One region of the Paenibacillus sp. AD87 genome, then DNA from elsewhere that is predicted to be linked to it. Evidence: predicted binding sites of a transcription regulator. Region 1 holds the regulator's gene; each other region holds the start of a gene.
What was found. The regulator CtsR, encoded in region 1, represses protease genes until heat stress. The targets are predictions, from matches to a motif close to ATGGTCAATAAAGGTCAAACA.
Positions count from the first base shown of each region.

Region 1 (10,278 bases):
TACACACGTACTACAATGGCCGGTACAACGGGCTGTGAAGCCGCGAGGTGGAACGAATCCTAAAAAGCCGGTCTCAGTTCGGATTGCAGGCTGCAACTCGCCTGCATGAAGTCGGAATTGCTAGTAATCGCGGATCAGCATGCCGCGGTGAATACGTTCCCGGGTCTTGTACACACCGCCCGTCACACCACGAGAGTTTATAACACCCGAAGTCGGTGGGGTAACCGCAAGGAGCCAGCCGCCGAAGGTGGGATAGATGATTGGGGTGAAGTCGTAACAAGGTAGCCGTATCGGAAGGTGCGGCTGGATCACCTCCTTTCTATGGAGAATCGTTTCCCGCGTGGAAACATTCAAATACGCAGCTTAGCTGCAACAGCAACACAGTTACTTATCCATTTGTTCAGTTTTGATGGAATTTGAGGGGCCATAGCTCAGCTGGGAGAGCGCCTGCCTTGCAAGCAGGAGGTCAGCGGTTCGATCCCGCTTGGCTCCACCAAAGAATTTCGTCTATTTAGCTTGTTCTTTGAAAACTAGATATCGAAACGAAAATTGCGAATTAGAACATTCCTTTTAGGGATGGATACTTGTTCGGTTCAAGTAACCGAAACAACAATCATCCTAGCTGAACTTGTGTAAACAAGTGAAGTGTTTATAAGGTAGAATGCTATTGCGATGGTATCGAATGGGAAGCGACTTTTGGCTTTGGACGTAGTCCAAAACAAGCGGAGCGCGCCATCGAAACCGGAGCAACTGGTTAAGCTACTAAGAGCACACGGAGGATGCCTAGGCGCTAGGAGCCGATGAAGGACGTGGCGAACAACGAAACTGCCTCGGGGAGCTGTAAGCAAGCTTTGATCCGGGGGTGTCCGAATGGGGAAACCCAGCTGGGGTAATTTCCAGTTACTCATAACTGAATACATAGGTTATGTAGAGGCATACCAAGGGAACTGAAACATCTAAGTACCTTGAGGAAGAGAAAACAATAGTGATTCCGTCAGTAGCGGCGAGCGAACGCGGAGAAGCCCAAACCAGAGAGCTTGCTCTTTGGGGTTGTGGGACGTCTCACATGGAGTTACAAAGGAACCGGTTAAGCGAAGAGGTCTGGAAAGGCCCGCCAAAGAAGGTAAAAGCCCTGTAGTTGAAAGTCTGTTCCCTCCGAGACGGATCCCGAGTAGTGCGGGGCACGTGAAACCCCGTATGAATCCGGCAGGACCATCTGCCAAGGCTAAATACTTCCTAGCGACCGATAGTGAAGCAGTACCGTGAGGGAAAGGTGAAAAGCACCCCGGAAGGGGAGTGAAATAGAACCTGAAACCGTGTGCTTACAAAAAGTCAGAGCCCGTTTTAGGGGTGATGGCGTGCCTTTTGTAGAATGAACCGGCGAGTTACGTTCCCGTGCAAGGTTAAGGTGAAGAGCCGGAGCCGCAGCGAAAGCGAGTCTGAATAGGGCGACATAGTACGTGGACGTAGACCCGAAACCGGGTGATCTACCCCTGTCCAGGGTGAAGGTGCGGTAACACGCACTGGAGGCCCGAACCCACGCATGTTGAAAAATGCGGGGATGAGGTGGGGGTAGCGGAGAAATTCCAATCGAACTCGGAGATAGCTGGTTCTCCCCGAAATAGCTTTAGGGCTAGCCTCGGAAAACAGAGTCGTGGAGGTAGAGCACTGATTGGGTGCGGGGCCCGCAAGGGTTACCAAGCTCAGTCAAACTCCGAATGCCATAGACTTACTTCCGGGAGTCAGACAGTGAGTGCTAAGATCCATTGTCAAAAGGGAAACAGCCCAGACCATCAGCTAAGGTCCCCAAGTGTGTGTTAAGTGGGAAAGGATGTGGAGTTGCACAGACAACCAGGATGTTGGCTTAGAAGCAGCCACCATTGAAAGAGTGCGTAATAGCTCACTGGTCGAGTGACTCTGCGCCGAAAATGTAACGGGGCTAAACACACCACCGAAGCTATGGCTTGATGCTTTGCATCAGGGGTAGGGGAGCGTTGTATAAGGGTTGAAGGTGTACCGTAAGGAGCGCTGGACATTATACAAGTGAGAATGCCGGTATGAGTAACGAAAAGATCAGTGAGAATCTGATCCGCCGAAAGCCTAAGGGTTCCTGAGGAAGGCTCGTCCGCTCAGGGTAAGTCGGGACCTAAGGCGAGGCCGAAAGGCGTAGTCGAAGGACAACAGGTCGAAATTCCTGTACCACCGTAAGCCGTTATGAGCAATGGGGGGACGCAGCAGGGTAGTGACGCGGACTGATGGATGTCCGTCTAAGCAGTGAGGCTGATGTGTAGGCAAATCCGCACATCGTTAAGGCTGGGCTGTAATGGGGAGCGAAAATTATAGTAGCGAAGGTCATGATCTCACACTGCCAAGAAAAGCCTCTAGCCAGGTGATGGTGCCCGTACCGCAAACCGACACAGGTAGGCGAGAAGAGAATTCTAAGGCGCGCGGAAGAACTCTCGTTAAGGAACTCGGCAAAATGACCCCGTAACTTCGGGAGAAGGGGTGCCCCGGTAGTGTGAATAGCACGAGGGGGCCGCAGTGAAAAGGCCCAAGCGACTGTTTAGCAAAAACACAGGTCTGTGCGAAGCCGTAAGGCGAAGTATACGGGCTGACGCCTGCCCGGTGCTGGAAGGTTAAGGGGAGCGGTTAGGAGCAATCCGAAGCTGTGAACCGAAGCCCAGTAAACGGCGGCCGTAACTATAACGGTCCTAAGGTAGCGAAATTCCTTGTCAGGTAAATTCTGACCCGCACGAATGGCGTAACGACTTGGGCGCTGTCTCAACGAGAGATCCGGTGAAATTTTAATACCTGTGAAGATGCAGGTTACCCGCGACAAGACGGAAAGACCCCATGGAGCTTTACTGCAGCTTGATATTGAATTTGGGTACGATCTGTACAGGATAGGTGGGAGCCTTTGAAACGTGAGCGCCAGCTTGCGTGGAGGCACCGTTGGGATACCACCCTGATCGTATCTAGGTTCTAACCTGGTACCGTAATCCGGTGCGGGGACAGTGTCAGGTGGGCAGTTTGACTGGGGCGGTCGCCTCCTAAAGAGTAACGGAGGCGCCCAAAGGTTCCCTCAGAATGGTTGGAAATCATTCGAAGAGTGCAAAGGCATAAGGGAGCTTGACTGCGAGACCTACAAGTCGAGCAGGGACGAAAGTCGGGCTTAGTGATCCGGTGGTACCGCATGGAAGGGCCATCGCTCAACGGATAAAAGCTACCCTGGGGATAACAGGCTTATCTCCCCCAAGAGTCCACATCGACGGGGAGGTTTGGCACCTCGATGTCGGCTCATCGCATCCTGGGGCTGAAGTAGGTCCCAAGGGTTGGGCTGTTCGCCCATTAAAGCGGTACGCGAGCTGGGTTCAGAACGTCGTGAGACAGTTCGGTCCCTATCTGTCGTGGGCGTAGGAAATTTGAGAGGAGCTGTCCTTAGTACGAGAGGACCGGGATGGACGTACCGCTGGTGTACCAGTTGTTCCGCCAGGAGCACCGCTGGGTAGCTATGTACGGAAGGGATAAGCGCTGAAAGCATCTAAGCGTGAAGCCCCCCTCAAGATGAGATTTCCCAGTATGTAAGACCCCTTGAAGACGACGAGGTAGATAGGCTGGGGGTGGAAGTGCAGCAATGCATGGAGCTGACCAGTACTAATCGGTCGAGGGCTTATCCAAATATGCACGTTGTAAATCGCACATTTCGTTTCGGATCTAGTTTTCAGAGAATAAACTCTGAATGTAAGCTAAGCTATGCGTTTGGTGGCGATGGCGGAGGGGTTCCACACGTACCCATCCCGAACACGACCGTTAAGCCCTCTAGCGCCGATGGTACTTGGACCGCAGGGTCCTGGGAGAGTAGGACGCCGCCAAGCGAAGAACCACTGCCGATGTTATTCGGTGGTGGTTTTTATTTGCGTTTTTTAACTATAAATCATAGGTGAAACAATTATAATACACGAAAAAAGTTATTCCCCGAGAGATGCCCGTGCATCTCTTGTTTGACTTTGTCCCGTTCCTCTGACACACTCATAAATGGATACATACATCACGTATCAGGCCATGATTTGAAAGATATCATAACTTAGAGAACGGGGTGCAGGACGACATGGAAATTCAGAAATTAACCGTAGATGATTTTGAGCCAGCTATGGCACTCTCCGAGTATGCTTTTCAAGTGGTAATGAGTGAAGAGCAAACGGAGAAGAGACGGAGTCAATTTGATTCACAGGATATATGGGGTGTATTTGAGGAAGGACAATTGGGTGCCAAACTTCATATTATTCCTTTTCAAACCTATATTCATGGGAGATCGTTCGAGATGGGCGGTATTGCGGGAGTAGCGACATGGCCAGAATATAGACGTAAAGGCTGGGTAGCTGGGCTGTTGAAGCATGCGCTGGAGGAAATGAACCGTAACAAACAAAGTATATCGTTTTTGCATCCGTTTTCTTTTGCATTTTATCGGAGATATGGATGGGAGACGTATGTTGAGTTTAAACGATATAAAGTGCCTACAGCTCATCTGCCTGCGAAAAAGGCAACCCCTGGAACAATTCGCCGTGGCGATCCGGGACTCAGTATATTAAAGGAAGTATACAGTGCGTACGCTGAACGCTATAACGGAACCTTGATTCGGGATGATGCGAGATGGGAGAATTCAGTTCTATCTAATGGCGCCAGCCAGAAGGCTGTATATTATGATGAAGCTGGTAAAGCACAAGGCTATGTTTTATATGAGGTTAAGGAAAGAAAGTTTACCATTAAAGAGATCATTTATCTGAATGAAGAGACAAGACAAGGTTTGTGGACCTTTATTGCCAACCATGATTCCATGATTGAGGAAGTCACTTTACAGGCACCAGCCAGTGATATGCTTGCTTTTCAATTAGATAATCCGCGGATTCAGCAGGAAATTGTACCTTTCTTCATGGCACGTATTGTGAGTGTAGAACAATTTATTTCACAGTATCCTTTTGCGAGCCCAGACTCACCAGTACAGATTAATCTCCAGGTAGAGGATGCCCATGCACCATGGAATGAAGGGGTATGGCAGTTGAATGTGGCGATGAATGGTACAGCTTCGATATGGAAAACATCTGAGTCGGCAGCTAAAGATCAGACTGTTAAAGTAGACATACAGGCGCTCACCGCAATGCTGATGGGGTATCGTAGGCCCGCAGAGATGGCTCAAATAGGTAGAATTGAAGGACCGAATGGAGCGATTAAGGCTTTGGAGCAAGCGATTCCTGAACGGGAAACGTATTTACTTGATTTTTTCTGATCCTCATAGAGTAACGAGTATTTTAGGATCAATTTCATAGACTTAACTTGTATAGCATTACGACGTAAGTGTGAGACAAATGGACTTCTCCAGCTATTTTGGAGAGGTTTTTTTGTGTCAGCCGAATATTTCGTGTAAAATCGTAAAAAATGAATAGTGCTCCCTCTTGGCAAAACCACAAAATATGCTATAATGTATATAAAGTCAAAGAAAGTCAAAGTCAACTAAAGGTTAAATACTTACGTAGCTTTCTTTCTGCAATCCGGTGGTGGGAGCCATATTAAAGGTAGTACACATCAGCGGATAAAAGCAATATTAAAGGACCTTCGAGCGTCCTTCGCTCTCCTGTTGAAGACCGTTGAAGATCAGTTTCGCTGTTTCCTTGATTGGTTAAATGGGTTGAGAAGGTGTACTCTGTAGGGGCGTGTGGGTCCTTATTGACTTAACGTTTCAGACAGTGGAGGATGAGTGGATGCGTAATATCTCTGATATTATCGAACAATATCTGAAGAGTATTTTGCATGAAAGTCCCGAAGGATTGGTCGAAATTCAACGTAATGATCTGGCTGATCAATTTTCATGTGTGCCTTCCCAGATCAATTATGTCATCAGCACCCGATTTACACTCGAAAAAGGTTACCTTGTAGAGAGTAAACGTGGCGGCGGCGGTTATGTTCGCATACAGCGGATTGAATTGCCGGCTCACTCGGCTCTGCATAACCATTTGCACCATAGTATTGGAGATGAGATCGGGCAGACAGCTGCCGAAGGTCTGATCTACCAACTGGAAGAAGCACGTTTCTTAAGCAAAAGGGAAGCCGGGTTGATGCGGGCAGCTGTATCGAGAGAGATTATATTGGTCAAACTTCCTTACCGGGATCAAATTCGTGCCAGAATGTTAAAGGCGATGTTAATATCTTTGCTCGGTAAATGAAAACTATCGGGATCAAGGGGGTACATCATTGTGCTGTGCCAAGAATGCAACAACCGTCCGGCAACACTCCATTTCACGAAGATCGTGAACGGAGAGAAGACGGAATTCCATATTTGTGAGTCATGTGCTCGTGAAAAAGGGGAAATGATTCCAGGAACATCCAACGGATTTTCCATTCATAACTTATTGTCCGGGTTGCTTGATTTTGAACCCTCAGGCAAGAATGGCAGTGCGGGAGCAACACCCGCGCAATCCCTTCGTTGTGAAGAATGCGGCATGACCTATTCACAGTTTAGCAAAATCGGCCGCTTTGGCTGTAGTTCTTGTTATAAATATTTTGACAGTCGTCTGGACCCGCTATTCAAACGGGTTCATGGCAGCACTTCCCACGTGGGTAAAGTGCCTGCACGAGCTGGTGGTCGCATCAAGGTCAAAAGACAGATTGCTGATCTGAAACGGGATCTTCAGGAGAGCATAACGCAAGAGGAGTTTGAAGAAGCCGCTCAAATTCGTGATCAGATCAGGGAACTTGAAAAAGAAATAGCTCAGGAGTAAAGTTTGTGATGAGTAGGAGGGATGCGTAATGCCTAATCTGCGTTTTACAGAGAAGGCGCTCAGCGACTGGATGCGTAGTGATGCGGCTGATTCCGAAATCGTCATTAGCAGCCGAGTCCGGATCGCACGCAACCTGCAGCATTATCCGTTTCCGATGCTGGCTTCCAATGAGCAATCGGAAGAAGTGCTGAATAAGCTGAGCGAAGTACTTCAATACGATGACGTTCATGCCTTTGGAGATTTTCATACCCTGGATCTGATTGATATCGATGACCTTGACAAACGGGTGCTGGTGGAGAAGCATTTGATCAGTCCCAGTCTTGCGAACGAATCCAGAAATGGTGCTGTTATTCTCAGTGAGGATGAATCTGTCAGTATTATGATTAATGAAGAGGATCATCTTCGTATCCAGTGCCTCTATCCGGGGTTCCAGGTAAAAGAAGCCTGGGAGAAAGCTTCCGCCATAGATGATGCTTTTGAAGCGCATGTGGATTATGCTTTTGATGACCGCAGAGGATATTTAACCAGCTGTCCTACGAATGTAGGTACAGGTGTCAGAGCATCTGTCATGATGCATCTGCCCGCTCTGGTGATGACACAGCAGATTGGCCGCATTCTAACCGCAGTCTCCCAAGTCGGACTGACTGTACGGGGAATTTACGGTGAAGGCAGTGAGGCGATGGGTAACCTGTTCCAGATCTCCAACCAGATCACACTGGGGCAGACGGAACAAGAAGTCATCGATAACCTGCATAGTGTTGTGTTACAGATGATTGGGCATGAGCGTACCGCCAGAGAACGGTTAATTACCGACTCCAGATTGCGGATTACCGACAGGGTTATGCGTTCTTACGGCATTTTGTCCCATGCAGCCATCGTCGATTCGAAGGAAGCTGCACAGCGTCTGTCTGATGTTCGACTTGGTGTAGATCTCGGATTGTTGGACGGCTTGTCCATTACCGTGATGAACGAGTTGAACGTGATGACGCAGCCGGGCTTTTTGCAGAAAACATTTGGGGAAGACATGCGGACAGATGAGCGTGACATATATCGGGCTCAGTTGATCCGTGATACGATCAGTGCAGCCAATCAATCCTAGGTTGTTCAATAGTTGTTTATAAAGGTTTCACGCCGCATCTGCGGCTTTTATATAATAGAGCATTTCTATAAATGAATGCTGAATGATTTTATTCGCAGCACGGCTGCAAACAAAAATGATATGAAGAATACGGTGGGATCCTTTCAACAGCCCCCGTTTTATCCAAAACCATGGAGGTGCAGGAGATATGATGTTTGGAAGATTTACGGAACGGGCCCAAAAGGTGCTCGCATTGGCGCAGGAAGAAGCTGTCCGTCTTGGTCATAATAACATCGGTACAGAGCACATTTTGCTCGGCCTCATTCGTGAAGGCGAAGGCATCGCAGCCAAAGCGCTGATCGGCCTGGGACTCGGATTGGAAAAAATTCAAGATGAAGTAGAGACGCTAATTGGCCGTGGCCAAGAGCAACCTACGAACATTGCATATACGCCTCGTGCGAAAAAAGTGATTGAATTGTCTATGGATGAAGCTCGCAAATTGGGCCATACCTATGTAGGCACAGAGCATATCCTGCTTGGATTGATTCGTGAAGGCGAAGGGGTTGCAGCACGTGTGCTGAACAACCTGGGTATTAGTTTGAACAAGGCACGTCAACAAGTGCTGCAACTGCTTGGCAGCAGTGAAGCTGTATCCAGTCATAATGGTACGCCTTCCAATGTCAGCACACCAACACTGGACAGTCTGGCACGTGATCTTACGGCGTATGCCAAGGAGAACAACCTGGACCCAGTGATTGGACGTAGTAAAGAAATCGAACGTGTTATCCAGGTGCTGAGCCGTCGTACCAAGAACAACCCAGTACTGATCGGTGAGCCAGGTGTAGGTAAAACAGCTATTGCTGAAGGACTTGCACAAAAAATCATCGCCAACGAAATTCCGGAGACTTTGCGTGACAAACGTGTCATGACATTGGATATGGGTTCAGTTGTTGCAGGTACAAAATATCGCGGTGAATTCGAAGATCGTCTGAAAAAAATTATGGATGAAATTCGTCAAGCGGGTAACATTGTCTTGTTCATCGACGAATTGCATACCCTGATTGGTGCAGGCGGAGCGGAAGGTGCAATTGATGCTTCGAACATTTTGAAACCGGCTTTGGCCCGTGGAGAATTGCAGTGCATCGGTGCTACAACGTTGGATGAATATCGCAAATATATCGAGAAGGATGCTGCGCTAGAGCGTCGTTTCCAACCGATTACGGTCGATCAGCCTTCTCCAGAAGAAGCGGTTCAAATTTTGCATGGTTTACGTGATCGTTACGAAGCGCATCACCGGGTAAAAATTACGGATGAAGCGATTGTGCAGGCGGTTAAACTGTCTGATCGGTACATTACAGACCGTTTCCTGCCGGACAAAGCGATTGACCTGATTGATGAGGCGGGTTCCAAAGTAAGACTGAACTCTTACACGATCCCACCTAACCTCAAACAACTGGAGAGCCGTCTCGAGGATATCCGGAAGGAAAAAGACGCAGCGGTTCAAAGCCAGGAGTTCGAAAAGGCAGCAGCGCTGCGTGACACGGAACAAAAAATCCGTGAAGAGCTGGATGTAACGAAGAACCAATGGAAAGAAAAACAAGGTCGCACGGATTCTGAGGTAACTCCTGAGGATATCGCACAAGTAGTAGCCAGCTGGACGGGTATTCCGGTGAATCAGCTGAAAGAAGAAGAGACACAACGCTTGATGAATCTGGAATCAATTCTGCATGAACGTGTCATCGGTCAGGATGAGGCTGTGAAGTCCGTCAGTCGTGCAGTTCGTCGTGCTCGTGCTGGATTGAAAGATCCGAAACGTCCAATGGGTTCATTTATCTTCCTTGGTCCTACAGGGGTAGGTAAAACCGAGCTGGCTCGTGCTCTTGCAGAAGCAATGTTCGGGGATGAAAATGCAGTCATCCGGATTGATATGTCCGAGTATGGCGAGAAGCATTCCACTTCAAGACTCGTCGGAGCGCCTCCGGGATATGTGGGATATGAAGAAGGTGGACAGCTGACAGAGAAAGTTCGTCGCAAACCTTACTCTGTCGTCCTGCTCGATGAAATCGAGAAAGCACATCCTGAAGTATTCAACATCTTGCTGCAAGTGCTTGAGGATGGTCGTCTGACCGACTCCAAAGGTCGCGTCGTAGACTTCCGGAATACGTTGATTATTTTGACATCCAATGTGGGTGCAGAAGCGATCAAACGTAACTCTACACTGGGCTTTACGGCAGTAGTGGATGCAGGTGCGGATTACGATAACATGAAGGGTAAAGTGATGGATGAGCTGAAGAAAAGTTTCCGTCCTGAGTTCCTTAACCGGATTGATGAAATTATCGTGTTCCATTCTCTTGAAGAAAAACACATTGCTGAGATTGTTACACTGATGAGTGAAGAGCTTCGTAAACGTCTGAATGAATACGAGGT
Region 1 is NZ_LXQN01000021.1:1,162-11,439, forward strand. Features, by position in the region: partial or broken rRNA gene gpAD87_RS27755 (16S ribosomal RNA) at 1-319, shown strand, start outside; tRNA gene gpAD87_RS27760 (tRNA-Ala) at 421-496, shown strand; rRNA gene gpAD87_RS27765 (23S ribosomal RNA) at 753-3,678, shown strand; rRNA gene rrf (5S ribosomal RNA) at 3,759-3,875, shown strand; gene gpAD87_RS27775 (GNAT family N-acetyltransferase) at 4,109-5,284, shown strand; gene gpAD87_RS27780 (CtsR family transcriptional regulator) at 5,757-6,218, shown strand; gene gpAD87_RS27785 (UvrB/UvrC motif-containing protein) at 6,249-6,773, shown strand; gene gpAD87_RS27790 (protein arginine kinase) at 6,802-7,872, shown strand; gene clpC (ATP-dependent protease ATP-binding subunit ClpC) at 8,060-10,278, shown strand, end outside.

Region 2 (10,278 bases), on a different contig from region 1:
GTCATCTGTAATTTTACCATCTTCGAGCGGCACATTAAAATCTACACGGACAAAAGCCCGTTTTCCTGTCAATTCGATATCGCGTACACTTTTTTTGTTCATCTGTATTTCCTCCGCACCCATGTATTTGGTGGACCAATCAAGAGCTGAAATCCCTTGTCAATCCTGGTGTTTTTGAGAAATTTGCAAAATGTTGATATATAAAGAGCGGAAACAATAGCATCTGTTTCCGCTCTATGTTATTGCAGATATTACTTAATCATTTTTGCAAAGTGCTCCAAAGTGCGAACCAGTTGAGCAGTGTAGGACATTTCATTGTCATACCAAGCTACAGTTTTAACCAATTGTTGGTCGCCAACAGTCAGAACTTTAGTTTGAGTTGCATCAAACAGGGAACCGAAAGTGATACCTTGGATATCGGAAGATACGATTTCGTCTTCAGTGTATCCGAAAGTTTGTGGATCGGAAGCTTCTTTCATAGCTGCGTTAACTTCTTCAGCAGTTACTTTTTTGTTCAAAACAGTTACGAGCTCAGTCAGGGAACCAGTAGCTACTGGCACACGTTGAGCTGCACCGTCGAGGATACCTTGCAGTTCTGGAATAACCAGACCGATTGCTTTAGCAGCACCAGTTGTGTTAGGGATGATGTTTTCAGCTGCTGCGCGAGCACGACGGAAGTCACCTTTAGGGTGTGGAGCATCCAAAGTGTTTTGGTCGCCAGTGTAAGCGTGAATTGTAGTCATCAAACCTTGAACGATTCCGAATTTGTCTTGCAGAGTTTTTGCCATAGGTGCCAAGCAGTTTGTTGTGCAAGATGCGCCGGAGATTACAGTTTCAGTACCGTCGAGGATTTCATGGTTTACGTTGTAAACGATGGTTTTCATGTCGCCAGTAGCTGGTGCGGAGATAACAACTTTCTTAGCTCCACCTTTCAAGTGTTTCTCAGCTGCTTCTTTAGTTGTGAAGAAACCAGTACATTCCAGAACGATATCTACGCCCAGGTCGCCCCAAGGAAGTTCTTCTGGGTTACGGTTAGCCAATACTTTAACTTCTTTACCGTTCACTTTGAAGAAGCCATCGTGTACTTCAACATCGCCATCGAAGCGACCTTGAGTTGTATCATATTTGAGCAAATGAGCCAGCATTTTAGCATCAGTCAAGTCGTTGATTGCTACTACTTCAATGCCCTCTACATTTTGAATACGGCGGAATGCCAAGCGTCCAATACGTCCAAAACCGTTAATACCTACTTTAATCATGAGTAAGTTCCTCCCAAGTTTTGATTAATTTTTTTTATGAAACTTATATATTCAAGACAGACCGTGAAGTCCGTCAAGACAACAATGGTTGTGGTGAAAAGTAAACTCTTATTCCATTTCGGCAACGATGACTTCGGCAGCAGCCTCGTCAATAATCAGAATATCTTCCTGGCCAAATCGCAGCACGGAGTGTATAGCAGCAGCTTTGCTTTTGCCACCTGCAATTCCGATCACGACATCGGTTCGTTCAATATCCTGGAGTCGCATGCCCAGCGTAAGCATGGTGTGTACCACCTCACCCTGATCATTAAAGTAATAACCGAAGGATTCAGATACGGCCCCTTGCGCCTGAAGTTCATCTATGATCTCTGTCGCAAGTTTACGGCGCCGTGCCATCTCTACGGCATCACCGATTCCATGAATGACGATCCGCGATTTTCGAATCAGCTGCAGAATCTCCTGAACACTTGGGTCCTGGATTAGTGATTCGTAGGCATGATCACTAAGCAAATCCGGTACATGCAGGAGTTTGTATTGGGCCCCTACCCGTTTTGCCATCGTGGATGCAATCGTATTGGCCTGAATTTCGAGGCTTTCTCCCAGCCCACCGCGTGCCGGTACAAACCAGACACCTTTCAGCGATGTTGGCGGAGTCAGTTGCTCTGCGACTCCAGCCGTTGTTGAACCGCCAGTTACGGCGACAACATCGTTATCAGTCATAATATTACCCAGAGCCTTCGCTCCGGCTCTACCCAGTTCCCGTTTGGCAAATGGAGAAATGTCCGAATCACCAGGAACCACAACTACCTTTTGCAGACCGTAGGCTTGCTTGATGCGCTCTTCCAGTTCGGATAATCCGAACAGCTCTTTGGCGACGGGTTCCAACTGCTGCAGCAATTCATGCCCTGCCTCACTGATCTTCATCCCTGCACTGTCAATTTCAATAAGTCCCTGAGCCTTTAACAAATCGGTCTCAGCCCTCAGAACCCGCTCGGTCATCTGCATGGAATTAGCTAACGTTCTTCGTCCGATCACATCCGATAACATGATCTGGTGCAGAATCGTATACCTCTTCTTCAAGACATCCATGAGATCAGGCAGAAGCTGCTTTTGCACTTCTAAAATCGTTCGCATGCTTTCCACTCCCGCAAGCTTCTCGTTCCAAGCTTTCTTTCATGGCCCCAAAACGTCCCGGGTTAACTTTTTAAGTCCCACGTCTATTCTACCTAAAACTGACGTGACATGCAAGTGTTTCGAAGCGTTAATTCGACACGTTTCAGGCGTTTGTACGCGCCTATTTTCACAATGTCAATCTACTATGATCGAGAACAACCTGTTCGACACCATATATAGAAGCAAAGTAAAATTCTCATCTACATATTGCTTGCTATGGTTTTTCATATGGCATGTCCAAAACCTCTTTTAGCATTTACCTATTTGCGCTCTTTATCCACTTATTTTCATCATGATCAATTTCAGGGTAATCCAAACCAAAACAGCGAACATCAGCTTGCAATTAAATTACTCATGAGCTATAATCATTATTGCTGTCACATATTTGAAGCTTCTATTTCAAAACTGCTTTTATGCAACTATGTTTGCAGCAATAATCAATGTGCGCCCGTGGTCCAATGGATATGACGTAGGCCTCCGAAGCCTGAGATCCAAGTTCGATTCTTGGCGGGCGCGCCATTCTTAATTAGTAGCTCATAACACTCTTAACCAATGAAACCGAATAGGTTTCTTTTTTTTTAAACTTAGTTTGACTTTCTTTGACTTTTTGTTTGGAATTGTTTATGATGTGGGTAATACGGTAACAGTTTATATATAACACCAATTAACATTTACATTTCTGAGGAGGTTTTTCACGTGAGTTATATTCCAATGGTCGTTGAACAGAGCAACCGCGGTGAGCGCGCCTATGACATCTATTCCAGATTGCTGAAGGATCGTATCATCTTCCTTGGCAGTGATGTAAATGACGTTGTGGCGAATGCCATCATGGCACAGATGTTGTTCCTAGCTGCGGAAGATCCGGAGAAAGACATTCACTTATACATCAATAGCCCAGGCGGATCCATTACAGCCGGTATGGCGATTTTCGATACAATGCAATTCATCAAACCTGATGTATCTACCATCTGTGTAGGTATGGCGGCTTCGATGGGTGCATTCCTGTTGAACGCAGGTGCCAAAGGTAAACGTTTTGCATTGCCTAACAGCGAAATCATGATTCACCAACCACTTGGTGGTGCGCAAGGTCAAGCTTCGGACATCGAAATTCGTGCCCGCCGCATCCTGAAAATGCGTGATACTTTGAACCGCATCATCGCTGAGCGCTCAGGCCAACCGCTGGAGCGTATTGAGAAAGATACAGATCGTGACTACTTTATGAGTGCTGCTGAAGCTGCCGATTACGGTATCATCGATAAAGTTATTGAAAACGTAGGTTCCCAAGGCATCTAAGCCGAGGCGAATCACCAATTAAACGGATGTACCATATAGCCCACTCAAACGGCAACGCCCAGTTGAGTTGGCTATATGAAAAAAGGACGCTCTTGTCATATGACGAGGGCGTCCTTTTTATGAAGATAATTTAAAAGTGCATGATACAAATTCAATCGATTCAATTAACTTTCATAGAAAATCTAATACTTTACTTGTTGGCTGTTAAGCCACTGAACGGCTCTGTGCCTTTAGGAAGCAACTCTTTGTATGTGAACGGGAATTCTGGGAAGCCCTCCGCATAAGCTGTATACTCATACAACTGGAAGAATACAACTACACCTGTTGGTGTTACATAGAAATCCTGATCTTTATTCAGACCTTTATAGCCTTCAAGGTAACCACCGCTAGCTTTAAGCTGATCTCCAACTTTTTTGCTTACTGTCTGACGCACAGTTTTGTTATTTTGAATTACATCATCCAGACTCAATTCCTTGCCGGAATCCAGAGCAAAGGTGTGACCTGAACGGAACGTCATGCCATGTGCACCTGCATAGTCCTGATAACTTTGCGTAATGAGTCCAAGCACACCATTTTCGTTGTATGTCACGACATAAGAACTCTCAAATGCATATGGACGGTTCGCTGCTGCGTCACCAAATTCCTTAGTTTGTTTTTTGAAATCTGCTACAAAAGCATCGACTTCATCTTTCAGCACCTTGTTGATAGCTGCTTCTGCTTTATCGTTAGCAAGTCCGCTAACCTGAGGATATTGAATATCGACTTCAGCGTTCTTGATGCTGACTTTCACTGTTGCCGCTTTGACTGTCACGCTATTTTGCTTCACTTTGCTCAGCGTCAGTGTCTTGGCTTTGCCATCCCAGTTGCCCTGAACACCCAAATAATCTCTCATTGCAGAAAACGGAATATACAATCGGCCATTGATCAGCTTCGCTTCCACTTGTGGATAGTAGTTATTAATTCTAACACTCGGTGCCCCATCAATCAGGCTGATGGTCATCGTATTATTAGTTGCCGTTAAGGAGTACTCCTTAGCCTTTGCATCATATTTCAAGCTTCCACCTGCAACATCTTTCACTGCGGTAAGCGATACCCAAGTGGAGCCACCTTGAAGGAGTCCTTTTTGAGTAAGAGTTTTGCCTCCCGACTTCAGAGTTACCTCAGTAGGTGTTGTCACTTTCGTGGATACTGAAGCTGCCTGTACAGAACTATCCTGCCATACAGCCCCGCTCCCCACAATAATTCCTGCCGCCAGTAGTGCACTAGTCCATTTTTTCAATGATGTCATATATAAAACTCCTCTCTCGAATTCAAATTTGAGTGTCATTGCGTATGTATCCTGATTTGATCGTATGCCTCATACGCTCACCTCTTTATTATAATTAACCCAATTGCGGAAAGGTTTACAGCTCCAGTTACAATGTTGTTCGATCCAGATGCCTATAATGAAGGTTTTGTTACGAACAAATGGACAAAAAAGATACCAAAAACCAGCAATTCATTTCGTCATATTTCACCTCTTCTTTCCAAACTTCATCAAAGTGCGCCTTTATAACAAAAAAGACGCTGTCCGATGGACAACGTCTTTGTCATTATTGCCTTTCGCCCGCTCAAGCATATCTTTAACGGACATCCAGCCTTATTTATTTCACTTATTTCATTTCATAAGTAATATTCAGCGTTGTGCTTACTTTAACCTGTCCTGTTTCAATTTCTGTGCTACCAGCAGAATCAGCTGTCGCTTTGGACATCAAAGCCTCACTTGCATAGAACACAGGTACATTGGCGTCACCTTGGCTCACAGACAGAACAGCACCCAGTTGACGTTTAACCGCTTTTGCAATAGCTCCAGCTTTTACATCAGCATTAGCAACAGCTTTTTCAATCACCTGAGCTTCAAAGCTCTCCGGTTTTTCTACCGTAAAACGTACATTTTCAATATTGTTGGCACCAGCTTGGGATGCAGCATCCAGGAGTTCACCAATCTTGTCCATCTCCCGGTAAGTTACAGTCAATGTGTGATGAGCTGTGTACCCTTTGATCTTCTGTCCGTCTTTTTCACTATACGTGTAGTCAGGCTGTACGTAGAACTGGCTGGTTTGAATATCATCCGCACTGATTTTCCACGTACTTTTCAGCAGATTGCTAACCTTTTGAATTTTCGCTGCATTCGCTTTTTGCGCAGAGGCTGCGGTATCTGCCGTACTGTTCACTCCAATGGAAAGATAAGCGATGTCAGGCTTCACCTGAATCTCACCTGTACCCACAACGTTAATCACGTTTTGCTGTACCCCCTGTACCTCAGCAGCATATGCATAGTTACTAGGTGCCACCCAAGCAGTACCTCCTACTAGCAATGTACCTGCGACCATCACCGCGCCCAGCGGTTTCATCCATAATTTACCCATTACGTTAGCCTCCTTAAGTTTTAACATCACAAACTCAAATCGATTTGATACCTAACAGACGGGCTTAATTCCATAATGTTGCACTTGACAGTCATAAAACGCAAAAAAGCCCCTTTCGGGACTTCTTCATTGAGTTCAAATCATATCTTATTGGTTCTCAAGCTCTTCCTTGCTTACCAGACTAACTAAAGCGTTTACAGCCTGTTCGGCGTCCGCACCTTCTGCACTAATCTGGATTTCCGTACCAGTACTGATTGCAAGGCTCATGATCCCCATGATACTTTTTGCATTTACTTTTTTGTCGTCCTTCTCGACGAACACTTCAGATGAGTACTTATTCGCTTCTTGAACGAACAGTGCCGCAGGTCTGGCATGGAGACCCGTTTTCAAACGGACAACTACCGGGTGCTTTGTCATGGAAACTTACCCCCTATTATGAAATCTGGACATTAAATACACAATTATATTTATAACATTATACCATATAACCAGAGCAGGACCTAGAAGAAAAAACTTAGGGTGATGGGATGTCATTATTATGACCCATTTTAGCCTTTTTACATCACCTCATTACACCTTGAGCAGTTCTCCAAGTTCCTTATAGGCTGATTTTAAGCTGACCTTTAGGCGAAAACCAAAAGCAATCAGCTTTGCCAGGCTGCCCTACTTTTCATTTAACCGTAACGCTCGGTACGAACCTTCTCTGCCAGCTCATCAATCTTGCGGAGCCGGTGATTCACTCCGGACTTGCTGACTGTACCTTTAAGCAGTTCGCCTACTTCCTTCAAGTTGATATCCGGATGGGCGAGTCTGACTTCAGCCACTTCACGAAGCTTTTCGGGCAACGACTCCAGACCAACTTCCTTTTGCAACAATCTGATGTTATCGATCTGTCTGACGGCTGCTCCAATCGTTTTGTTCAGGTTCGCCGTCTCACAATTGACGATTCGGTTGACGGAATTACGCATATCTCGCATGATACGCACATCCTCGAACTTGAAAAGGGCCTGATGTGCACCAATGATACTGAGCAGTTCAATGATTTTCTCGCCTTCCTTAATGTATAGGATGAATCCTTTTTTGCGTTCTATACACCGGGCATTGAGATGAAATTCATTCGCCAGGTCCACCAGGGCCTGACAGTGCTCCTCATACATGGACGCAATCTCCAGGTGGTAGGATGAACCTTCGGGATTGTTGACCGAGCCTCCTGCCATAAATGCTCCTCGAAGATAAGCACGTTTACAGCAGTTATTTTTGAACAGCTCTCCACTGATCCCGGGAGTAAACAGAAATCCTTCGGAAACAATGTACAGATCTTTTAAAATCACCTGTACCATGGTTGGAATCCGAACAATATATACATTGTTCTTTTTCAGCCGCATTTTTTTGCGGACAAGCAATTCCGTATGCACTTGAAAATGCTTTTTAAGCAGAGAGTATGCCCGTCTTGCAATGGCGGCATTCTCCGTCGAAATATCCAAGATGACTTTTTTATTCGATAACTGCACCGCACCAAGCATACGGATGAGGGCTGAAAGTTCCGCCTTTTCGCAGCACGGTTCGCTTTCGATCATCGTTAGTTCTTTTTTGGTCTGTGCTGCAAACGACATGGGACTTCACCTCTTCCGTAACATCCAATTTTGTACAAGTTGATAGATGTGATGGCTCAGCTTGTCGGCATCATGACGCAGATAAGTCCGGAATAGGACCAACGTATCCGCAACCACTTGATAGCCGGCACTCTTCAGCACATTCATATCCAGCACAACTGGTTTAGCTCCTTTTTCCGCATACTTATTCTGCACCTGCAGCGGGATATCACCATTATTTACAATGACATAGTCGAAAACTTGTTGTCCTACATGTTCATGTACCGCCTTGAGGTGGTCACTCACCGTATAATTATCCGTCTCTCCCGGCTGTGTCATCACATTACAAATAAACATTTTTACTGCGTCAGCTTCAACGACAGCTTCAGCCAGCTTAGGTACAAGCAGATTGGGCAGAATGCTCGTGTAGAGACTACCTGGCCCAATCAGGATGGCGTCTGCCTGACGAATAGCCTCAACAGCCTCTGGCAACGGCTCCACGTGATCCGGTTCAAGGAAAACGCGTTTGATCCGTAAGCCAGCTTCAGGGATCTTGGACTCGCCAGTAACAATCGATCCGTCCTCCATCTCTGCATGCAGTATAACGGCCTGCCCGGCTGCGGGTAATACCTCACCCCGAACGGCAAACACGCGGCTAAGTTCCCGCACAGCGGTCACAAAGTCGCCCGATATATCCGTCATTGCAGCCAAAATCAAGTTACCCAGGCTGTGGCCTGCAAGCCCCGCGCCTGTATTGAAGCGATAATTCAGCATATCCGACAACAACGGTTCTACATCTGCTAGCGCCGTGAGTACGTTACGAATGTCGCCCGGAGGCGGCATTTGCAACTCATTACGCAGGATGCCCGAACTTCCTCCGTCATCCGCCACCGTCACGATGGCCGTGATGTCCAGCGGCTTTTCCTTCAAACCGCGCAGCATCACGGATAATCCGGTTCCGCCGCCCATGACTACAATTCTCGGACGTTCTCTTCGTGGTCCGGCTTCTTTCATCCCTTCACCCTCTTCAATGACGGTCCCGGTCGGCGTCGCGATGGCTCACGGTGACAGCCTCAGTTTCGCTGCTTCCCAACATTTTGCCCAAATATTCCGATATTGCTACCGAACGATGCTTGCCTCCGGTACAGCCGATTCCAATAATAACCTGGCTTTTGCCTTCCTTCCGGTATTGCGGAATCAGAAAATGCAGCATATCCAGCAGCTTGGTCAGAAACGCCTGCGTCTCCGGCCATTTCATAACATATTCATATACATCACTATTCTGTCCCGTATTCGGACGTAAATGTTCAATATAATGCGGATTTGGCAAGAAACGAACATCAAACACCAGATCCGCATCGATAGGAATACCGTATTTGAACCCAAACGACGTAATATTTACCGACAGCATATGGCTTTCCAGATGAGAAAAGCGGGATATGATGCGCTCTTTCAGTTGAGCAGGCTTCATCGTACTGGTATTCAGTACCTGAGTGGCGGAATTTTTGAGTTCCTCCAGCATCTTCCGTTCCAGTCGGATGCCGTCCAGCGGCATGCCCTCAGGAGCGAGTGGATGTCTGCGCCTGCTCTCCTTATAACGCTGGACTAATACAGAGTCTGTCGCGTCCAGGAATAATATTTCACAATGAATGGTAAAATGATCTTTAATATAGTTCAGTGACTCGGACAAAGCCGTAAAGAACTCACGACCGCGAAGGTCGATAACCAGTGCGACCTTGCCAATTTTGCCGTTCGATTGCTCAATCAACTCCGCAAATTTTGGAATCAATACCGGTGGAAGATTATCCACACAGAAGAAACCAAGATCCTCCAGGCTTTGTACTGCAATCGTCTTGCCTGCTCCGGACATGCCCGTAATGATAATGAGCGTGGCGCCTGTGCCCGGTGAAACTTCACCTTCAAGCATAAATGTCCCCTCCTTATCATATTGCTGTCGGATTATACTGTTACGAGGTTACTAGGAACGCAAGAGAAGACCTGCCGCGCCAACAATACCTGCATTATTGCCAAGCGTTGCTTCAAGAATCTTAACCCCTTCTTGCAGCGGTTCAGGTGTCAGTTTCGCAAATACAGTCCGTACTTCATCAAACAAAATATTACCCGCTTTGGATACACCGCCACCGATAATGAACATCTCAGGGTTAATCACAGCCGCTACAGCCGCCATTGATTTGCCCAGATAGAACGCTGCACGATTGACGATACGAAGAGCAACTTCATCGCCCTCCTTAGCTGCATCAAATACTTCTTTAGCTGCAATCTTGTCCACGAGTGCCAGTGATGTATGATCTCCACGCTCTACAGCGTCTTTGGCCATACGAATAATTCCGGTTGCTGAAGATACAGTTTCCACGCATCCCATTTTGCCGCATCCGCACTGAATGGCTTCCAGATCAGGAACAACACTGACATGACCAAGCTCACCAGCCATACCAGAGAAACCTTGATAGATCTTACCGTTCAAGATCAGTCCGCCACCAACGCCTGTACCAAGCGTATAACATACACAGTTGTCCACGCCCTTGCCAGCAC
Region 2 is NZ_LXQN01000016.1:32,559-42,836, reverse strand. Features, by position in the region: gene gpAD87_RS23285 (phosphoglycerate kinase) at 1-102, opposite strand, end outside; gene gap (type I glyceraldehyde-3-phosphate dehydrogenase) at 252-1,259, opposite strand; gene gpAD87_RS23275 (sugar-binding transcriptional regulator) at 1,368-2,393, opposite strand; tRNA gene gpAD87_RS23270 (tRNA-Arg) at 2,877-2,951, shown strand; gene clpP (ATP-dependent Clp endopeptidase proteolytic subunit ClpP) at 3,129-3,725, shown strand; gene gpAD87_RS23260 (PdaC/SigV domain-containing protein) at 3,916-5,013, opposite strand; gene gpAD87_RS23255 (SIMPL domain-containing protein) at 5,378-6,133, opposite strand; gene gpAD87_RS23250 (HPr family phosphocarrier protein) at 6,281-6,550, opposite strand; gene whiA (DNA-binding protein WhiA) at 6,808-7,746, opposite strand; gene gpAD87_RS23240 (gluconeogenesis factor YvcK family protein) at 7,753-8,739, opposite strand; gene rapZ (RNase adapter RapZ) at 8,753-9,652, opposite strand; gene gpAD87_RS23230 (ROK family glucokinase) at 9,704-10,278, opposite strand, start outside.
Region 2: clpP (ATP-dependent Clp endopeptidase proteolytic subunit ClpP) is a predicted target of CtsR. The motif match lies at 3,019-3,039, and genes of this name have one in related genera.

Region 3 (10,278 bases), on a different contig from region 1:
TCCGGCAAGCCAAGAGCCTCCATCTGATTTCGGAGTTCCTCAACCTCCCCGGCACGGCCTTCTTTCTCACCCAGCTCTTTTTGAATCGCCTTCATCTGCTCACGCAGATAATACTCTTTCTGGGTTTTCTCCATCTGTTTCTTCACGCGCTGGCTGATTTTGCGTTCGAGCTCTAGCACTTCCCGCTCATTGTTCAGGATGTCCAGTAGCTTCTCCAGCCGTTCACGAACGTCAATGGTCTCCAAAATCTCCTGTTTGTCCTTGATCTTCAAAGACAGGTGACTGGTGATGACATCGGCCAAGCGACCTGGTTCTTCAATATCAGACACAGCCGCAAGTGTCTCAGGTGTAACCTTTTTGGACAGATTAATATAATTTTCGAACTGGTTCAGAACTGTACGCATCAGCGCATCCGTTTCTGGATGACTGTTCTCCTCTTCAGGAAGCTCTTGAGCCAGAACCTCATAGTATTCCTCGTTGTCCGTATATTCAATGATTTCAGCCCGTTCCAAGCCTTCCACAAGTACACGAATCGTCCCGTTTGGAAGCTTCAGCATCTGTCTGACCTTGGCAACGGTTCCGATTCTGAAAATGTCCTCTTGTGTTGGTTCTTCAATATTTACTTCGGCTTGGGAACATAGGAGAATCAAATGTTCTTCTACCATCGCTTTTTCTAAAGCCTTGACCGATTTCTCCCGGCCCACATCGAGATGCAGTACCATACTCGGGTAGACGAGAAGTCCTCTTAAAGGCAGTAAAGGAAAACGACGACCTTTCGCTTTACTCGGTCCCATCGCTTTCGCACCTCCAATGGCTCTCAGGTTGTAGTCATTCATTATTCTATCAAATGTTCACATAAAAAACCAATGAAGGGAAGCGCTTAGCAGCTTCCCGAATCTGTAACCTGTCCTGGACGGGGCAAGTCAGCACGTAAATAGGATGCGGATGCCGGCGGGAAAATCTCCGGTGCAGGTTTCGCTGTCTCCTCCGCAAGGTTGATTTGTTTGGCTTGCTCCTCATTAGGCACCCAGTCAAATACTTCTCGGAATACGTCTTCAACGGTATCGACCGGGATAACTCGTAAGCCATCCAGATTTTCAAAGATGGACTGCCAGTTCTCTGCCGGAATAATGACCGTTTTGGCGCCCGCCTGGAATGCAGCCTCCACTTTGGCGAGTACACCGCCGATCGGTTTTACCCGGCCATGAATACTGATCTCGCCAGTCATCGCAGTCTCATGGTCAATCGGACGCCCCTGGATGGCTGATGTAATGGCTGTCGCCATAGCAATCCCCGCAGATGGGCCATCAATTGGCGTTCCACCTGGGAAGTTGACGTGTAAATCATAGTCGTTAGGACGAATGCCCATGGCCTTTAATACGGTTATCACATTTTCAACCGAGCCTTTAGCCATGCTTTTTCGCCGGAGTGTACGCGAACCGCCTCCAATCTCTTCTTCATCCACAACTCCCGTAATGTTAATTCGTCCCTGATCTCGAAGAGCCGGAACAGCGGATACTTCGATCTCCAGAATGGTGCCCATATTCGGTCCATATACGGCCAAGCCATTCACAAAACCGATCTGTGGCCGCAAAGGCACCTTGCGATCTGGCCGGGGCTGAATCTGGCTGCTGCCAGCGACCCATTCCACATCCGACGCCTGCAGCGTTTCACGTTTTTCAGTCAAGGCCAGCCCAGCAGCGAGTTGAATGATATTGACCGCTTCACGGCCATTGGTTGCATAGCGCTTAACCACATCAACTGCTTCTGGACATGGACTGAACCCGATTTTCTGTACAGCGTCTTCCGCAATTTGCCCGATTTCTTCCGGCAGCAATGGACGGAAATAGACCTCCATGCACCGCGAGCGCAAGGCTGGAGGCAGTTCATGGGACGATCGAGTCGTCGCTCCGACAAGACGAAAATCGGCTGGCAGACCATTTTGAAAAATATCGTGGATATAAGCAGGAGTATGCGTGTCTTCCGAGTTATAGTACGCACTTTCCAAAAACACCTTGCGGTCCTCCAATACTTTCAGCAGTTTATTCATCTGAATGGAATGCAGTTCACCGATCTCATCAATAAAAAGCATCCCTCCATGCGCTTTGGTAACGGCACCGGGTTTCGGCTGTGGAATGCCTGCTACGCCCATCGCTCCTGCTCCCTGATAGATCGGATCATGCACTGAACCAATCAAAGGGTCAGCAATACCCCGTTCATCAAAACGCGCCGTCGTGGCGTCAAGTTCCGTGAATTTGGCATCGGCCTTGAAGGGAGATGACGGATTCTTTTTGGCTTCTTCCAAAACCACCCTTGCAGCAGCTGTTTTACCTACCCCTGGAGGTCCATATATAATGACATGCTGAGGATTAGCACTGCATAGCGCGGCTTTAAGGGCGCGAAGTCCGTCTTTTTGCCCTACAATGTCATTAATGGTTGCCGGACGTGTCTTCTCTGACAGGGGCTTGGTGAGTGAAATGGAGCGCAACTTCCGCAGCTTCTCCAGTTCCTTGCGGGATTCACGCTCCACCGCACCGCGATTCGTTTTCTGCCCTCGAAGTAAATTCCAGAAATACAAACCGATCACCACACCAAAAAATAACTGAATCATCATTATGACCATACCAAATTCCATGTCTCAACATCCTCCTGTTCTATCCCTATTCTCATACGAGATCATGCTAATACTTGGTAGTATAGCCTTTTCACCGAGACGTAAACGGGTGATCAGGAAATTGTATGTTTGAGAACAAAAAACAGCCCGTCAATGCTGACGGACTGTTACAAAACGATATATAAATCAATCAGTGCGAGCGGCCAGGAATAACGCCTGTCGCTTCATAAGACTCCACGATTTTGTCGATCTCTTTTTTCAATTCCTCAACCATGATCTCTTCTGGCACTTTACGGATCATTTTACCATGACGGAATAACAAGCCTTCTCCGCGTGCACCGGCAATACCGATATCCGCTTCCTTGGCTTCACCCGGACCGTTAACAGCACAACCCAGCACCGATACTTTGATCGGCACCTTAAGTTTGGAGATATACTCTTCCACTTCATTCGCAATGGAGAACAGATCGATATCCAAACGGCCACAGGTAGGACAGGAAATCAGCGTAGCTGCATTTGAAATCAGACCAAAGGTTTTGAGCAGGTCACGAGCAACCTTGATCTCTTCAACCGGGTCCGCACTAAGCGATATCCGCATCGTCGAACCAATGCCCATGGATAACAAGGCACCCATACCGGCAGAACTTTTGATTGTACCAGAGAACAATGTACCCGCCTCGGTAATGCCCAAATGCAACGGATACTTGATGATCTCAGCCGCTTTGGAATAAGCCTCAATCGCCATCGGCACATCCGATGCTTTGAGAGACACGATAATATCGTGAAAATCCAATTCTTCTAGAATACCAATGTGATAAAGTGCACTTTCTACCATAGCATCAGCTGTTGGATAACCATATTTTTCGAGCAAATGGTTTTCCAGAGAACCTGCGTTTACCCCGATCCGAATCGGAATACCCTTCTCTTTACAAGCTTTGACGACTTCCTCTACTTTGGAGCGTTTACCGATATTGCCGGGATTAATCCGCACTTTATCGATGCCGTTCTCAATCGCAAGGAGCGCCAGTTTATAATTAAAATGGATATCCGCTACGAGCGGAATATTAATCCGTTTTTTGATTTCCTTGATGGCTGCTGCAGCTTCCTCATTGTTCACCGTTACACGCACCACTTGGCAGCCTGCTTCTTCCAAACGCAAAATCTCTGCCACGGTTGCCTCAACGTCTGCCGTTTTCGTTGTACACATGCTCTGGATGATGACTTCGTTGCTGCCACCAATCGTTAAGTTACCCACTTTTACGGGTCGTGTATCTTGTCTTAAAAACATGAGTGATTTCTCTCCCCACAACGTCAAAGCTCCACCCTGACAGAGACATGAATTCGCCTTCTGCCAGGAGTGGAGAACTGACAAGTCTATATTTCAGTGTTGAAACGGAATATTCGCCTTTAGTTAGGCACTTTCTTCCTGCTTGTCGTCCTTGGATTGGCTCAGTTCAGGCACGACTCTCTTCTCAACGACCTCTTCGGTAATGACACAGTTCGTAACATCATCACGGGAAGGCACTTCGTACATAATCTCAAGCATAATGCCCTCGATGATTGCACGTAGTCCACGTGCACCCGTGTTACGTTTAATGGCTTCCTTCGCAATCGCCAGCAATGCTCCTGGTTCGAACACCAGATTCACATTATCCAGCTCAAGCAGTTTTTGGTACTGTTTCGTAAGCGCATTTTTTGGCTCGGAAAGAATCCGTACCAATGTGTCTTCGTCCAGCGGCTCCAAAGTGGAGATAACTGGCAAACGGCCTACAAACTCCGGAATCAGACCGAATTTCAACAAGTCTTCCGGCAATACCATACCCAGATATTCACCTGGTTTAAGATCTTTTTGTTCCGCAACGGTATTAAAGCCGATGACTTTTTTACCGATCCGGCGTTTGATCATTTGCTCGAGACCATCGAAGGCACCGCCACAAATGAACAAGATGTTGGTGGTATCAATCTGGATGAATTCCTGATGTGGATGCTTACGACCACCTTGTGGTGGTACAGAAGCTACAGTTCCTTCCAGGATTTTCAAGAGCGCTTGTTGAACACCTTCACCCGATACATCACGTGTAATGGATGGGTTCTCGGATTTACGCGCTACTTTATCAATTTCATCGATATAAATAATGCCGCGCTCTGCTTTTTCCACATCATAATCAGCAGCTTGAATCAGCTTGAGCAGAATGTTCTCTACATCTTCGCCGACATAACCTGCTTCCGTCAATGAAGTTGCATCAGCAATAGCAAAAGGAACATTAAGGATTTTGGCCATCGTTTGCGCAAGCAACGTTTTACCAGAACCCGTAGGTCCTAACAGCAAAATATTACTTTTTTGCAATTCAACATCCTCAATCTTACTTTGTGTGTTGATCCGTTTATAGTGATTGTAAACCGCTACAGACAAAGATTTCTTCGCCTGATCCTGACCAATGACGTACTGGTCAAGAATGTCGCGGATTTCTTTCGGTTTTGGAATATCTTTGAGGTCCAGTTCTTCGTCATGACCGAGCTCTTCCTCTACGATTTCAGTGCACAGTTCGATACATTCATCACAAATGTAAACGCCCGGTCCAGCGACCAGCTTGCGCACCTGTTCCTGAGATTTACCGCAAAAAGAGCATTTCAACTGCCCTTTCTCATCGTTAAATTTAAACATGAAACCACCCCTTTAGGAATTGATCGGTCTGCTGAGCACCTGGTCAATAATGCCGTACGTTTTGGCTTCTTCAGCACTCATGAAAAAGTCACGGTCTGTGTCCCGCTCGATTTTCTCAAGGGGTTGACCTGTACGATCGACGTATATTTGATTCAGTTTCTGACGTGTTTTAATAATCCATTCTGCGTGAATTTTGATATCCGCAGCCTGTCCTTGAACGCCGCCAAGCGGCTGATGAATCATCACTTCGCTGTTAGTCAGCGCATATCGTTTGCCAGGAGCTCCGGCTGTCAGCAATAACGAGCCCATGCTTGCTGCCATACCTACGCAAATGGTCGATACATCCGGCTTGATATATTGCATCGTATCGTATATACCCATCCCTGCGGTGACAGAACCACCAGGTGAATTAATGTACAAACTTATATCCTTCTCAGGATCGTCGGCTGCCAAAAACAAAAGCTGCGCTATGACAAGATTGGCTACATCGTCATCAATCGCACTGGTTAAAAAGATAATGCGATCCTTCAGCAAACGCGAATATATATCGTAAGACCGCTCGCCTCGATTGGTTTGTTCAACAACCATTGGCACCAGACTCATGAGACCAACCTCTTTTCTACATGTAATTAGACATAGGCTACCTGTAAAGCAAACCCAAATTCATTCTAACACGTTCCTGTGACAATGTCATTTTTCACAAGTGGTGTCAAGACGGAGTAAGTTTACTTTTTTGCCTGATCATATTTAACCATGTTTTCTATGTATGTGCAAATCGGAGCAATCCTATGCCGTTTCACCTTTTTTTTATTTGCAGGAGAACCATAGGACCTTGAATATGCATAACCAATGCCACAACGAAATCCATCCATATTATTACTGAATCCTCTATAAAATGGATGCCATAATTTAAAAATAAGGCACGCAATGATTCACGTGCCTTATCGTTTATTCAGCTGTTCATTACGTAACAGCTTGTCTTATTTTTCGTCAGCTTCTGCAGCAACTTCTTCAGCTGGAGCTTCAACAGCTTCAACGACTTTGCTGTTCTCAACGAGAACATCGATCGTTTTACGCAGTTTCACTTCATCACGAAGGCTGTCCAGGGAACCATTACCCTCGAGAATGCCACGAATCTCTTCAGCAGGACGCTTGTAAGACTCAGCCATTTTTTCGAGTTCTTGGTTAACTTCTTCGTCAGACACTTCGATGTTTTCCGCTTTACCAACGGCTTCAAGAACCAAGTTGTTGCGAACACGTTTGGAAGCATCTTCCTGCATTTGTCCTCTCAGGTCAGCTTGTGTTTGACCAGAGAAGCTCAGGAACATTTCCAGGTTCATACCTTGGTTGCGCAGACGGTTGTCGAAATCACGCATCATGTTTTGTACTTCGCTCTCAACCATTGCAGAAGGAATATCCACTTCAGCATTTTCAGCCACTTTTTCTACAACAGCATTTTCTTGAGCTGCTTTGGCTTCATCTGCTTTGCGGGATTCCAATTGCGTTTTCAAATCAGCTTTGTACTCTTCAAGCGTATCGAATTCGCTAACATCTTTTGCAAACTCGTCATCCAGTTCAGGAAGTTGTTTACGTTTGAGTTCATGTACTTTCACTTTGAATACCGCTTTTTTGCCAGCCAGTTCAGCTGCATGGTAGCTCTCTGGGAAAGTTACTTCAACGTCTTTGAAGTCGCCTGTGGACAGACCCACAACCTGCTCTTCAAATCCTGGGATGAATGTGTTGGAACCAAGTTCCAGGGAATAACCCTCAGCTTGTCCACCTTCGAACGGTACACCATCAACGGAACCGTCAAAGTCGATTACAGCAACGTCGCCGTTTTGTGCGGAACCTTCGTCGATAACAACGAGTTCTGCGTGACGTTGTTGAAGACGCTCGAGCTCTTCAGTCACTTCTACATCCGTTACTTCATGTTTGGCTACAGCAACTTCAACGCCTTTGTAGTCACCCAGTGTAACTTCAGGTTTAACGGTTACTTTCGCTTTGAACTTGAATACTTGTCCTTTAGCGAATTGCTCGACATCTACGTCAGGACGATCAACCGGGAAGATATCCGTTTGGTCGATTGCTTCTGTGTAAGCTTCAGGAAGCAAAATGTCAATTGCTTCTTGATACAGGCTTTCTACACCGAAACGAGCTTCAAAGATCGAACGTGGAACTTTACCTTTACGGAATCCAGGTACGTTTGCTTGTTTAACTACTTTATTAAAAGCTTTGTCGAGTGCTGCAGTTACACGATCTGCACCCACTTCAACCTCAAGAACCCCAAGGTTCTTCTCTATCTTTTCCCAAGTTGCTTTCATTGTATACTTTCCCCTCCAAAATTCGCATGTTCACGTAGGCAATCACGTACAAAATAACCATTTTAGTATAAACAAGATTAGATTCTTTTTCAAGGGGAATCCCTTGATACGGTTTGAGGAAAACGTTTCCGGGTCCTATTGACCATCCAAACCAGCAGAAACAAACTGCTTCATTGATCGATATGCTTGCTCCAGACGAAAGCGCATCGCCCCTGTCACAGCATACATTGAGCGAGTATCTTCCTCGTCATGCGAACCGCCCAGACTGTCTGCAACGGTCATATGTAGAGCAGCTCCCCATATATCTGTCATGGAATCATTTTCTTCCAGCATGGACATGTAATCACGGGTTCCGTACACGGCCATGACATATTGAATCCACAGTTCTTGTGCAAAATAAAAGAGCGTAGGTTCATGAACCTCCGTCTGATCTGCCACTCTTTCAAGAATCTGAACGATCTGAATCGGGAAATCCTCAGGTCTAAGCGGAACGGTATCAATCTCCACTTCAACCGGCTCTTCCCCACGAGTAAACGCAATAATGCCTTGAACACCTCGGCGACGTAATGTCTGAAGCACGCGGAACTGAAGTAAAGGATGCAGCGTCTTGTCTTTGAGCCAACCGGTAAGCGAATCATCAATTTCTGGCCGATCGAGATAAGCAAGCTGCTCCAGCGCCAGCATTGTTTGTTCAGATAAAGGCTCCTCCATTACGGTACGAAGAAGTTTATCCGCATAGCCATCATCCTGCTCAAGCTTGGATCGGGCATGTTGGCGTGCCATGTCCTCTTCACTAATTTCCTCTTCCTCACGCTCTTCACGAACCTCGGGTAAATCTTCCCCGTAATGAGGAAACGCAGCTTCAAGCCATTCGAGCAAGGCTCGCCATTCGTCGTAATGCCGTTCTTCCTGCCCTTGGCATTGCAGCAAAAAGCGAAGCAGGTCCATCGCTTCACCATATCGTTCATTTTCTAGCATAACCGTCAATTGAATCTGGTAATAGTCCAGCGTCTTAGGAAACAGCACAATATTGTTACTGTGCTCGGTTTCCGGGGTCGTGGATTCCTTAATAGGAGCACCTCCTCTGTATCCTGAATCTCCAGTCGCAATCAACCATAAATAGATGTATATTAAACGAAAGTCGATCTATTTTTTGAGTTCTTCTGATATTCTAACATAACCTTAATTATAATGAAAAAAACGTTACTGCCGCCAAATATCATATACGAAAAATATATTATAATAAAATGTTTGATATTCATCATTATTTATGATAAAATCAATTTTGCTTGAAAAATTTCATGTCTCAGTAGCTCAGCTGGATAGAGCAACGCCCTTCTAAGGCGTCGGTCGGGGGTTCGAATCCCTCCTGGGACGTAATTAAAGAAAAAGCTTCCTTCGGGAATCTTTTTTTTGCGTTCTAGGGATGAGAACCCCAATGGTTCGTCGGAGCATAAGCTTCGGTAGGATTACTTCGCAGTCTCGACTGCAAGGAGAGTATCCCTCCTGGGACGTAATTAAAGAAAAGCTTCCTTCGGGAAGCTTTTTTTTGCGTTCTGGGGATGATTGAATACGTTAATCGGCTGATGTTGACACGGGATGTTATGCTTGTTTATGTATATGTATGTATCAAAGTATACATATTAGACAAATAAACTATAGGAGATTTACCATGCCATCCTCTTTACATCAAAACTCACCTGACCATTCTGCAGTCGATAATTCATCGTCAGCATCCATGAAACTTGGACTCTTGCTGGCAGGCATTATCGTTATCGCTGCAACAATGCGTTCACCTATTACGGCAACAGGTCCGATTGTGGAACTGATCCGTACAGATACAGGAATAAGTCATACATTGGCAGGCTTGCTTACCTCTCTTCCTTTGCTTGCCTTCGCGGCAATCTCTCCGTTCGCTCCACAATTGGCGCGAAGATTCGGACTAGAAACCGCTCTGTTAACTGCCATAATTCTTGTGACCATAGGCGTATCCCTCCGGTTTATGCCCTCTGTTCCCGTTCTTTTTGCAGGAACGGCAATTCTTGGATGTGGTATTGCCCTGAGCAACGTATTGCTGCCCAGTCTGATCAAAAGGGATTTCCCATTGCGAGTGGGACTCGTTACCGGCCTCTATTCCGTGTCCATGAATATATGGGGCGCTATCGCCTCAGGAATCAGCGTTCCCACGGCAGGCTTAACCTCCATGGGTTGGCATGCTTCACTGGGCATGTGGGCTATACTGTCCATTCTAGCCCTGATTCTCTGGCTGCCTCACGTCCGTTCTGGACGTCGCGGCGAAGTTTACGTGGCTTCGAGAACGGAAGCGAAGCCCGTTCGTCTTATTACATCTCCCTTAGCCTGGTATGTCACATTGTTCATGGGACTGCAATCTTTAATTTTTTACACTACAATTACCTGGCTGCCAGAGGTTCTATCTGATCAGGGTTTCAGTTCCTCTTCAGCCGGCTGGATGTTGTCTTTGATGCAAATGGTTAGTGTTCCGGTAACGTTCATCGTCCCCATTCTGGCTGGACGAATGAAAGATCAACGTTGGCTGACAGCAATTACAGGTTCATGTCTTATTCTGGGATATGTATTCCTTTTAAGTGGTATTTCCTCTCTCGTTACCGTCGGTGTTGCTTTGGCTGGCGTTGGAGCCGGGGCTTCGTTCGGACTTG
Region 3 is NZ_LXQN01000007.1:266,261-276,538, reverse strand. Features, by position in the region: gene lon (endopeptidase La) at 1-794, opposite strand, end outside; gene lonB (ATP-dependent protease LonB) at 881-2,635, opposite strand; gene ispG (flavodoxin-dependent (E)-4-hydroxy-3-methylbut-2-enyl-diphosphate synthase) at 2,805-3,902, opposite strand; gene clpX (ATP-dependent protease ATP-binding subunit ClpX) at 4,026-5,279, opposite strand; gene clpP (ATP-dependent Clp endopeptidase proteolytic subunit ClpP) at 5,292-5,882, opposite strand; gene tig (trigger factor) at 6,260-7,600, opposite strand; gene gpAD87_RS01315 (hypothetical protein) at 7,736-8,713, opposite strand; tRNA gene gpAD87_RS01310 (tRNA-Arg) at 8,904-8,977, shown strand; gene gpAD87_RS01305 (CynX/NimT family MFS transporter) at 9,273-10,278, shown strand, end outside.
Region 3: clpP (ATP-dependent Clp endopeptidase proteolytic subunit ClpP) is a predicted target of CtsR. The motif match lies at 6,072-6,092, and genes of this name have one in related genera.